2 regions of the Lacticaseibacillus boliensis genome follow, and region 1 is predicted to be linked to the other one. Evidence: riboswitches for the same ligand, from Rfam matches in the RefSeq annotation. Region 1 holds a riboswitch; the other holds the start of a gene.
The links. Region 1 has a riboswitch for thiamine pyrophosphate ahead of thiT (energy-coupled thiamine transporter ThiT). Riboswitches for the same ligand answer to the same signal wherever they lie in the genome.
Positions count from the first base shown of each region.

Region 2: another riboswitch for thiamine pyrophosphate. It lies ahead of thiM (hydroxyethylthiazole kinase); the one in region 1 lies ahead of thiT (energy-coupled thiamine transporter ThiT).

Region 1 is NZ_BAAIHN010000005.1:117,016-123,131, reverse strand. Features, by position in the region: partial or broken gene ACYVRB_RS04005 (mucin-binding protein) at 237-689, opposite strand; gene ACYVRB_RS04000 (DUF805 domain-containing protein) at 891-1,433, opposite strand; gene ACYVRB_RS03995 (hypothetical protein) at 1,545-1,772, opposite strand; gene thiT (energy-coupled thiamine transporter ThiT) at 1,889-2,428, opposite strand; TPP riboswitch at 2,539-2,635, opposite strand; gene ACYVRB_RS03985 (glycosyltransferase family 8 protein) at 3,115-3,957, shown strand; gene ACYVRB_RS03980 (hypothetical protein) at 4,182-4,640, opposite strand; gene ACYVRB_RS03975 (AAA family ATPase) at 4,624-5,961, opposite strand; gene ACYVRB_RS03970 (glycosyltransferase) at 6,102-6,116, opposite strand, start outside.
Region 2 is NZ_BAAIHN010000009.1:20,420-26,535, reverse strand. Features, by position in the region: gene cytX (putative hydroxymethylpyrimidine transporter CytX) at 1-907, opposite strand, end outside; gene thiD (bifunctional hydroxymethylpyrimidine kinase/phosphomethylpyrimidine kinase) at 897-1,718, opposite strand; gene thiM (hydroxyethylthiazole kinase) at 1,729-2,532, opposite strand; TPP riboswitch at 2,584-2,690, opposite strand; gene ACYVRB_RS05550 (LacI family DNA-binding transcriptional regulator) at 2,853-3,800, shown strand; gene pgmB (beta-phosphoglucomutase) at 3,884-4,552, shown strand; gene ACYVRB_RS05540 (YesL family protein) at 4,622-5,305, opposite strand; gene ACYVRB_RS05535 (ABC transporter substrate-binding protein) at 5,547-6,116, shown strand, end outside.

The DNA of each region.
Region 1 (6,116 bases):
TTTGCTTGGGACGCATTGGCAGTCGCAGCATCCTTGGCTGTCGTGTCTGTTGCCGTCTTCGTTGCTGAGTCAGCCGCCGTTGTGGTCGCATCAGCTTTTGCAGTCGCTGGTGTTACTTGGGCGCTGGTCGTCGTTGCCGCCTCGGTCGGGGTCGCGGTTGTGGTCTTGCTTGTGGTAGCTGTTGTTGGTTGTGCCGGCGTTGCTGTGGCCGGTTTTTCTGCGGCGTTTTGGGCATAGTGCACCGTCACGCTGCTGTTGGCGTCTGTCGCCGTGACAGTTGCCGCAGCAATCTGCGGCTGGTCAGCGGTCATGCCTGTGACGCTCGCAGCTGCGACCGCGGCGAAGCCGGCCTGGCTATCTGTCTGCTGCCAAGTCTTGCCATCATCGTTAGAGGTGAAGTGTGCCGTCTGTACCGTATCTGGGGCAACGGTTTTGCCCGTCGCATCGACATAGTGGATCGTGCGTGTCACGTTTTTCATCGTGACGGCCTCAGCCGGGGCCTGGGTGTCGCTGACCGTTGCTTGTTCGTCGGGGCTCGTTGTGGCCGCCGCGTGTGTCGCTTGCGGCTTGCTGAAACCCAGTGCGGCGATCGTAATCACTGTTGCACCGGCAATGACCCATTGGTGCTTCGCCTTGTACATTCTGAAACGGGTCTTCTCAGTTGTTAGGCCGATTCTTTTTTTATTCATGATGTTCCCTCCAAACTGTGGTCCAGTTCTCTTCTCCTCTATTGTATTAATTTTAATTTGTGATAGTCATCAACATTTATAAATATCTTGTTTATAAAATGAAAGTAGGCGCTACCAATCTTATTGTATCAGCATCCGCCATATAAAAATGGTAATACTTGGGATCAAAAAAAAGCTCCTCCATGCCGGAGAAGCCTGCCATCATTCACGACCTGCCGCTTCGTCGCGCGGCGGATCCTTGGTCGGCAGCACCGTGATGACCAACATCGTGATGCCAATCGCCGCCAACAAAAGCAGTCGCGCGGTTGCTTGATGCCACAACAAGATGTAAACGAGCCACTGGCCCGCATACAACGCAACATACACCGCCCAGTGGACCCCGGCGTCGCGAAACCGCCGGATCACCAAGGACAGCGACGGTAACAACGTCACCAAGCTGATGACGATCAAGAGCAACAATAACCACAGCATGCTCATCAGAAGCGCGATCGGACTGCTCAGCTTGGCGGTGTCCCCGCTGTTGGCCAGCTTTATCACCGCCCCAATACTGACGGCGATCGTCACGCCGCCGATGATCAGCCCCACGATAGCTGAAAACAGCATCAACCACCAATACTCGCGACGACTGCTGCGGCCGGTGAAATTCACGTAATTGGCAAAGTAAGCCTTGATGCTGGTGAAGCCGCCGACGCCGTAATAGTTGTTGTTTGTTTGTTTCGCGACGCTTTCACTCGCCTTTTTCATCCGGATCCCCCGCTTCCTGTGTAACTCAATCACTCATTTTTCTCTGTTCACGGGTGAATATACACCCAGCCTGATCAGCGAACAACGAACAGTTTTGTCACCTGTGCGGCCTCAACCAAACAATAAGGCATAGCCTAACAAGCCTTCAGCAACGATCCCGGCACCGATGTAAAACCAACCCCAAACTTTGGCGCCACCGGCTCGAAGCGATTCGGTCTGACTGCCAAACAAGTTACCGCGGACCAGCCGCAACCAGTGGCCGCGCAACACCTGCACGCCCACTAAAGCCGACCATATTCCACCTACACCCAACACCCACAGCGTCGTCGGATCTGACATCGCGTTATCCTCCAAAATGAAAGCGCTGTTATTAGATTCCAATCTTAATATACCCCCTTAATTATTTTTGGGCAATAAAAAGCGGACCGCCAACGCGATCCGCTTGGATATATCGATTAATTGGCCGCCAAATGTGCAACTTGCTTAGGCAAGAACAGGTGCTTGGCGATCGTGACCAAAGCCGTGGTGACAACCAGCGTCAAGATGCCGGTGAAGACGGCGGACAGCCCGTTAATGAACAGCGAGTAGATCCAAGCCGACATCCCCTTAGGCGCGTAGCTACCCCAGAAGATCCAGCCGGCGTAGAAGTGGCAGAGATACTTGGCGAAGACGCCTAAGATCACCGCCGACCACGCCCACGCGAGAGCTTTGCCTTTGGCGTTTTGCGTCAAGGCGCGCTGGAACGGCTTGTAGAAAAGGCCGCCGAGCCCGGCCACGGTGAAGGCGATCGGATATTCGATAAAGCCTTGCGTCACGTTCAAGACGCTGCCTTCGCCGATCCCGATCAAGAGCAGATCCAAGATCCCCCAGGTGAAGCCGGCCGCCATCGCCGGGCCGACGCCACGACGTAGCGCCAACACGCTGATTGGAATCAGGCCGTAGCTCATTTCCACAGAGCTGATGCCGGTTTTGTGTGGGACGTACTCCAACGCCATGGCAAACGCAGCGATGATCGCCACTTCTAGAATGACTTGTAAATGTGAATGACTTTTTTGCACAATAATAGACCTCCTTTGTGATTTTACCCATGCACAAAGAAGGTCGTATTTACGACGCTCACAATCCCTACGCTCGTATTAGCGAACAGGTTCGAAGGGTCAGGGTTTCCCCACTCTCAGCCAATGGCTCCCCTTTGTGACGGGTATTCAGTTATATTGTACAAGCTCTAAGATGACAGAATGGTGAGAATTTGTCAAGGAACAGTCACAAGATCAGTTGTGTTTTCTTGCGCCACCACCTCAGTTAAGCGCAGCTATACTCGGTTTAGAGATGATCATCATGGATCAAGAGCAAGTCATTTGCAAAATAACAACAGCTTATATTTCACCATTCCCAAAGTATTCGTCGCGCAATTAAACCTGAATGAAGGATATTCAATTACAATCAATGTGAAAGATGGTGCGCTTGTCGCTAGTGCCACTGAACAATCTAACTCATTCATTAAGTTACACGAAATTGCTGCCATGTAATTTCTAGCCGACAAGTGGCACCTCGATCTGGTCTTCTTCTCTTTCACCGATGTATCCGCTTGCATCCCCCGCCCTCAACTTGCTATGCTGGAATTATGGCATATATAAGTAATTGCTATGCATAATCCAGAAACGCAAGGAGACGTGAGTGTATGTTAGAACTGAACCGCCCCATCACCCAACAACAACCCATCAACATCATGCTGGTAATCGACCGCAACATGGTGTTCCAGGCGCTGAACCTCACGCGCACGATCCTCGCCAACAATCCGCAAGACGCGTTGCATTTTTACATCATCTGCGACAACGTCACCACCCAGCAGCGCCGCGCGTTGACGCAGGCCTTCGCCAACAACCCGCGGGTGGTGATCCAGCTGATCACTCCGCACATCCCTTTGCCGGCCAACGTCGCGACCAGCTACCGCATCCCCAAGACCGCCTACTACCGCATCTACGTCGATCAGCTGCTGGCAGACTACCCGGTCGAGCGGATCTTGTACCTGGACGTCGACATGGTCAACACCGGCGCCTTGCGCCCGCTGTACGACACGGCCTTGGGCGCGAATCTCATCGGCGCCGTGGCCGACGGAGGTGACCTCGACCGTTTTGAAAAAATGGACCTGGCGCAGGTTTCACCCGATCGCTATTTTAATTCCGGCATGCTGCTCATCGACGTCGCCCGCTGGCGCCGAGACCAGATTGCCACGCAGGTCGTGGCTTATGCGCAAGAAAACGCCGAGCGCTGCAAATATCATGACCAAGACGCCCTCAACGCGATCTTGCACAGCCAGTGGCAACAGCTCCACCCCAGATACAACGCCCAGACCAACATCATGCTTGGCGAGACGCAGCGCTTCTCGCGCGATGTCTTGCACAGCACCCGCCAGAATCCGGTACTCGTCCACTTCTGCGGCCACATGAAGCCTTGGCGGGATGATTTTCCGCATCCGGGGCTGAAGCGGTTGTATTATGGCGCGAACCTCACCGCAAACTAAACCAGACGTCAACAGCCTCACCATCGATTGGATGGTGAGGCTGTTTGTGTGTGGTTGCTAGACTTGATCAACGCTTGGCCGCAATCTCCAAACAAGTTGTGATAAATACATCTAGGTTTGTCTCAGGCACCCGTTGCAACTTATCTCGAAACGCGATGAAGTCGTCGCGTTTGGTTTTCTGCTCCTGCGGCGAATGGGCAACAGGGAAGATTTTGAGATACAAATTACTTTTCTCGCGAATGTGCATATGGCATGTCGACCGCTTTGAGAACGTCCTCCAAGTTACCATCACAATAGATTGGTGTGACCCGATCTTTATACCACCGCCGGGATAATCCAGGAATCCGACCTTTTAGATACGCGTTCTTGACGTCTGGGTGTTGCACATCATCAACATCCATCAAGGTGAAAATATGCAGATGATCCAGGCTTTCAAGCGAATACGCTTCGGCAAATACCGCCTGTGATGCTAAGTCGCTTTCTTTTAACAATCGCTTAGCCAATCCTTCGATCTGGATACTCGACCGACCACTATCTTCGGCAATCACGATGATTTTTAACCGGATCGCTGAACCCAGACTTTGAGCAATGGCCACTTCAGATAAGCCATGGGCGACCACAACCACAATGTCTTGCGCTGGTCGCAACACCCGCTTGGGGCGCTTTCTACTTTTGCTGGCCATCAAACACCTCATCGAGATCGAGGAAACCTGTGTACGGAATCCCCATAAAGTCACCATTAAGATACATCTTCTGGACGTTGTTGTTCTTCTTGATGGTTTTGATGTCGGGAAAGTTAGCGACATACTTAAAGCCATCAGTATCCTCTTGAATAACATACGCAGATTCTGGGCGGAGCGCATTCAGCAACAACGTATTATGCGTGCTGAAGATCAGCTGACCCTTGATCTGCTTGTCCAAGGCCTCAACTAGCTTCAACATCAACAGGTCATGGATCCCGGTGTCGATTTCATCGATCACCACAGTGTTGCCATGCATGGCGTCTGCGATCATCGGCATCATATCCAGTAACCGCTTGGTCCCGTCTGATTCTAACTCAAACGGAATATCGCGCACTTCACCCCAGATATTCTTTTGGACGATCAGGCGATAATCCACCATCTCGTCTTGATACTGTCGCACGTATTTCAGCCCGACAATGTCCGAATACAGTTGTGGAAAAAAGGCGTTCAGCATCTGTTCGATTTCATCAAGCTGCGTCTCATCTTGACGCAAAATCCGCCCCGCTCTGGGTGCCGTGGTCAATAGCCCATGCGTATAGCCCTTGCGCGTATCTTCAAGCGTGAAAGAAATTCGTTGAATCTCTCGCATCGCGTGCCAGACACTGTTTGCCACCCCATGACGCATATACTCGCGATTGTTGTCCTTCAGCGCCAAATCAATGATGCTCAAGAAGGTGTGCTTACCCCAAAGCCGCTGGATACTATTGCGAAAATCCGCATTAAGCACTTCGTCGCTGAAGGCGGTCCCGTTCAGCATGACCTCAATGGTCTCTTCTTGCCGGTGAATATCAAAAATCATGCCGTTGCGAACATTCACGATTGAATACAGCGTTTCTCGCTTCAACTGATGGTCGCTGTCAAAAATGAGCTCATAATACCCGGTACTGTTGCCAGTGCCTTTAAGCTCACTGTTCTCAAACGCGATGCGGATGACCGAGTCTTCATGACTGTCGATCGTAAACGCGTTGCGAAACACTTGGGCCAAAGTCGTCGCTGTGGCAAGCGGCCCAACTGATGGCTTCTGAACTTGGTTAGCTTCCAACGCTGCAGAATCCTCGCTCAGCTTCTCCATCAGCTCACGCGCAAAACGAAGCGTGACGATCGTTCGCGCCAATTGGGCAAAAGGCTTTAATAGATTCGTTTTCCCGGCACCGTTTTCGCCATACAATGCCACCACGTGCTTGGGCTGATGGCGTGTCGTCAGATCCCAATCCACATCGACGAAAGAACCATAGTTTTCCAAATGCAAAGCAGTAATCATTGTTATCCCCCGTATTTGGAACATTTTATGTCGAAATTAGGATATATTGTGCTTATATCATAGCATTATGCGCCATGCGACACAACCGCCCAAATAAATGGCGCCGCCCACCATCGACCTGGTGAGCGACGCCATTTTAATTATTCGGCCGCAGC
Region 2 (6,116 bases), on a different contig from region 1:
AATTCGCATAGGCCGACTGCGGCACAAACACCGCCACGGCTGTGCCCAGTGCCGTCACCAGCAGCGCCAACCATTTGGCGGGCAACTTGGTGAGCAATGCCGCGCTGACGCCGGCGGAGTACACATCCAAAAACGTCGTGGTGATCGTGGACAAAATAATCACAACCAGCGCCACGATCCCAAGACCGAAGCCACGCATCAGCCCGGCGATCGCGGTTTGGCCGGTGATCAGCGTCCCAAACAACCCAATGGCAAACATCCAAGAGCTGGTCAAGTTGTAGACCCAGACGCTGACCGTGTTGGCGCGCAACGGTTTGGCGGCCTGGCTGGTGTAATCGGCGATCAGTGGCAACCAAGACAGCGGCATCGCGATGGCCAGTTCCAAAGCCGCCCCGAAGCTCAGGTGGCCGGTCGGCGCGGGGATGCTGCCGTGGGTGAGGTAGCGCACGCTTAAGTAAACCACGGCAAGACACAGCGCGATGGCTGCAATCGTGTTCCAGCGGCCGAGGTCTTGCAACCCGATCAGCAACCACAAGGCGATGATGATGCCGATCACGACTGCCCAAAAGCCTAGGCTGATCGGCCAAAACACTTGCGCGGCCTGGGCGCCGGCAAAAATCATGACGGCGGTCCAGCCGAGCAACTGCAGGGTGTTCAAGGCGGCAAACCATTGCGACCCGTGGGTGCCAAAGGCGCTGGCGGTGGTCGCCATCGCCGGCAATCCGCTGGCGGCGCCGATCCGCCCGCAGCCATACATCAACAAACCGCCAATCAAGTGGCCGAGGATGATCGCGGCCAGACCGCGGGCGATGCCCAGCGGTGCAAACAGCGTCCCGGAAAGGATCTCCGCGAGACTGATCGCCGCACCAAACCACAAGAAGGCGTTGTCGCGGGTACTAGTCTTCATAAGCGTCCTCCGGATAAGCCCAGTGGTTCAGCGGTCCGTGGCCGTGACCGACAACAATGCCGTCACGAATAGCGGCTTCGACATACGTCTTACCGGTGCGGATCGCGCTGGCTAACGGGCGCCCTTTGGCCAACTCCGCGGTGATGCAGGCCGATAAGGTGTCGCCGGTGCCATGGGTGCGTACCGTGTCGATGCGGGTAGCCGGCATCCAAAAGTCGCTGCCATCTGCCAACAAAACGTAATCGCTGGCAGAATCGTCGTCGCTGAGATGGCCGCCTTTGACGATCACGTTTTTGGCCCCGAAGGTCAACAACGTGTGGGCGGCTTTTTTCATCGACTGGCGGTCGGTGATGGCCGTGTCGGTGAGCTTCTCGGCTTCTGGCAGGTTAGGGGTCACCAAGGTCGCCAGCGGAAACAGCTCCGAGCGAACGACGGCGATGGCGTCTTCGGTCAAAAGCGAGGCGCCACCTTTGGCAATCATCACCGGGTCGACGGTCAAGGGCCCGAAGTCATAACGTTTGAGGTTGGCCACGACGGCACGCACGGTGGGGATGTCTGCGAGCATGCCGGTTTTGCATGCGCGTATAGCCAGATCTGCCGCCAGTGACGCAAACTGGGCATCGATCATCGCCGGCGGCAAGGCCAGCGAATCCTGAACGCCGAGTGTGTTTTGCGCGGTGATGGCGACGAGAACGGTCGTGGCAAAAACATGTCGCGATTGGATTGTTTTCAGATCTGCCTGCATGCCGGCACCGCCGCCAGAATCAGAACCGGCGATCGATAACGCCTGAGGAAACTGAGTTAAAGACATGGCTACCCTCCTATGCGCGCTTGGCTTCTTCGTAGCGAGCCGCGGTGGTGAGGGTCTCGACATCAAGCTTGGCGAGCACATCCATCAAGTTGGCAGCAAAGGTCCCGGCCTGTGTCGCTTCCAGCGGCTCTGCGGCCAACTCGCCGGCAACACCCAAGGTCGTCGCGCCCATCAAGGCCGCTTCGAAGGTATCTGTGGTCAGGCCAGCATAGGCGCCGATGATACTCGACAGCAGGTCGCCTGATCCGACCACAGCGGGCAGCAGTGCGGTTTGGTTGAAGACAGACGCCAGGTCGTTGCCGGAAGCGATGGCGTCGATCTTGCCGCTGACCACCACGGTGCAGTCATAGCGTTGCGCGCACCGCTGGGCCAGGTCTGCCGGCGCTGCCGTCGCAGACAGCGCGTCGATGCCCTTGGCTTCGGCTTCGACGCCGGCCAAAAAGGCGATCTCACCGGCGTTGCCACGGATGACACTGATCGGATAGTCGTTCAGCAACAGCTTGGCGGCGCGGGCACGGTAGCCGGTGGCACCGACGGCCACCGGATCCAAAACGATCGGTTTGTTCTTATCTGTGGCGGCTTTGGCAAGCGCCAAGATCAATGGCATGTCGCCTTCGTTGACGGTTCCGAGGTTGATGACCAAGGCGTTGGCCGGGGCCATCAAGTCTTCGGCTTCATCTTTGGCCAGCGTCATGATGGGGCTAGCCCCCAAGGCGTTGAGGCCGTTGGCGACAAACCCCGGGGTAACGAAGTTGGCGTAGTTGACGACGAGTGGATGCTTGGTTTGCAGTTGCGCGAGTAATTCTAAATCCATGTTATTTTCCTCCTGATCGCAAAAAAGACGCCGCGAAGAGTCGCGGCGCCAATGATTTTGGCGACACTTCCCTACGCAAGTACTAACTTACAGGTTCGAAGGGACCACGCAGCACATGCGTATCTCGGCCGCTAATGGCGGCGCCCCTAGTGTCAATTCATTAATATACTTGTAGCTTAGCAGATATCCTTTGAAAATGAAAGCGGTTGGCGGGTGTTTGGTCGCGGCTTCTCTAATGAGGCAAGCGGGTGCCGCTGCATTTTTTTGTATCATAGCGGCAAGTGGTGGTATAGTGCCATTAGAGTACTGGAGGGATGGCAATGGTTACGCTTGCAGACGTGGCAAAAAAGGCGAATGTTTCTAAAATGACGGTATCACGGGTGATCAACCATCCAGAGCAGGTCACCAAGGCGTTACAGGAATTGGTTTATGCCGCTATGGCGGCGCTTGATTACCATCCCAATGTGGCGGCCAAGGCGCTGGCCAATAACCGCACCCAGGTCGTCAAGTTCTTGATCCTCGAAGACATCGACACGACAGAACCGTATTACATGACGCTGTTGTTTGGCATCGCTAAGGGCTTGGACACGCAACAATACGCGATGCAGTTGATCACGAACAGGGAGTTCAAGCGCGACGATGCTGATGGGTATATCATCACCGGGATGCGCGGCAGCGACTACGCGTGGATCGAGACGCTCGCCAAGCCGGTGGTGTTATTTGGTGAAAACAGCAATGGTTGTGATTTTGTCGACGTGAACAATAAACTGGGTACTGAGATGGCGACGCAAGCGGCGATCGATCAAGGCTTCACCAACATCGTCTTTATTGGCATCGACGTGAAGGAACCGTTCGAATTCTCACGCGAAGCCGGTTATATCAACACCTTACAAAGTGCCGGCCAGATCCCTCAGGTACACCGGTTGCGCAATCATAGTCACATCTCAGAACAGTTTGTGACGGATCATTGGGATGATTTTCCAACCAACACGACGTTTATCTGTGCCTCAGATCGCCTGGCGTTAGGCGTGGTGCGGGCGATCGGGCGTTGTGGCGGGATGATTCCGGAAGACTATGGCGTGGTCGGTTTCGACGGTGTGTTTTTGGATCAAGTCTCCAATCCGCAACTCTCGACGGTCAAGTCGCCGGTCGCCCATCTCGGCCAGCTGGTTGCGCAGATGTTGCTCAACAAGATCCAACAAGACGGTGCCCCGCAAGGTGAGTTGTTGGTGACCCCGGAACTGGTTTTGCGCCGGACCATGCGGTGATCTTGTTACCGCTAACAGCCTCGTGTGGCTTGCGCGGCCTCTTGTGAGCGGTTACGCTTGAGAAAAACCAGAAGAGGTGCGCGATGTTAAAAGGAATGATTTTTGATTTAGACGGGGTGCTGACGGATTCAGCGGCATATCACTTGCAGGCGTGGCGAGAGCTGGCGACCCGCCTGCAGATCACGCTTCCGCCAGAGGCTAACGATGCCTTGCGCGGGCGTTCGCGCGCAGATTCACTGGCGTTGATCTTGCGCTATGGCCATCAAGAAACACGCTACACGGAAGCTGAAAAAGCCGCCTTGGCCGAGTCAAAAAACACCGCGTATCAGCAATTGATCCAGGCGATGACGCCGGCGGATATTTTGCCTGGCATCACGACGTTGCTCGATGCCGCCAAGCAGGCAGGGTTGCGTTTGGCGATCGCCAGCGCTTCGCGTAATGCGCCGACGATCCTGGCGCAACTGGATCTGCGCCGGTATTTTGACGGCATCGTCGATCCGGCTACGCTTCACCGCGGCAAGCCTGACCCTGAGATCTTCGTAAAGGCCGCCGCCACCATCGACCTGCCTAATACCGCCGTGATGAGCTTTGAAGACGCGTCTGCCGGGGTCGCGGCGATCAAAGCGGCCGGCCAGTTCGCCGTCGGGATCGGGGATCCGCAAGTGCTGGCCCAAGCAGACGTTGTCGTGCCCACGACGGCTGCGTTGAATTATCAGCAGCTGGCCGCGGCGTTTGCCCGGACAAATTCGTAATCGGTGCATAAGAAGAGACCCTCGTCGCAAAACCGTCATGGCTTTCGCGGCGAGGGTCTTTGGCTGCTCTTAGTGGCTGTTGGTGAAGTTGGTCTTGATCCAATCGAGCAGTGGCGTGTTGAGGTAATACAGGGGCACCAGCAGGCAAGAAGTCAAGACGATCAATAACAACGGACTGACCCAGACGCCGATGCAAAGGCCGACCAAGGCAATGATCGCGTTGGCGAGCAGCATCATTTTGTGGTTGGCCAGGCCACCGATGGCTAGGCGCCAATAGTCGCTGGTCTTGAAGGTAAAAGCAGAAGCAATCAGCCAGACAGTCAGCAGCAAGATAGCCACAAATAGGCCGATCAGCATCAACGCCGGGAGTAAAAAGTATAACCAGCGCGGGCCGGCGGTCAGTTCGACGCGGCTGTATAACATTAATGGCAGCGTGAAGACCCACACCGGCAACCAGATCCTCAGGCCTTCTTTGAAGTTACGCCGCATGAAGCGCCAGGCGTGGCGATACAAGCCGGGCGTTTTGGTCCGGGCGTATTCCCCGACGGCGGCTAAGGCGGCGATTGCCGCAGGCCCGAGCGGCAGCAGACACAGCCACCATAGCCCGATCGCGAAAAAGCTGGGCTTCAAAAACAAGATGGTCAGCAACAATGGCAAGCAGACCGTGATCATAAACGCACCGATAATCGTGACGGGATAGAGTAAATCGACGATGCCTTGAGAAATTTGAGTGGTGCGCGTTTTTCTTGCCATAAAGGTCTCCTTTGATGTCAGAATATTCATTTGTGAGAATGCTCGGCAGACGATAACCGCGCTCTAACGTTGAAGATTATAGGTATATAATATCAGATTCACGCCTAAGCGTGGGCGGTTTTATACTGATCTGCATTCTGATACCGGTAACAGCCGATTTAACAACGGTTTGGGCTTGCGCGACGTGCCTCGTCTCGATATGATACTCATGTAAGCGTTTCAAATAAGGAGGGCGAAAAGGATGACAGGAACTAAACACAAGCTTGTGAAAAGTCTAGTTGCAGGGGCAGCATTACTCGGTAGCGTGATGGCATTGAGCGCCTGCTCAAGTGGCTCGTCAAGCAGCTCAGGCACAACGACCGTCGATTTTTATAACATGAAGGTCGAATTCAAAGATGGGTTGAACAAGGCAGCCGCCGAGTACAACAAGACGCACAAGAACGTGAAGATCAAGGTAACCAGTGTTGGTGGTGGGACAGACTATCAAACTTCTTTGAAGGCGAAGATGCAATCCGGCAAGACGCCAGATGTTTTCGCGGTCGAAGGCCCGCAACAGTTGCAGACCTATAAGAAGTACTTAGCCGATGTTTCTTCCGGCAAGGCGATCGACAAAGCCTTACCGGGAACGCTAAACACGGTGAAGTCTGGCAGCCAAGTGCTTGGCTACCCAGTCTTGCAAGAAAGCATCGGGATCGTTTATAACAAGGCCATCTTCCAAAAGGCCGGGATCGATCCTGCTAAGATCACCGACCAAGCTTCTTATCAAGCCGCGTTGAAGACGTTGAACGACAAGAAGTCAGAACTCGGTATC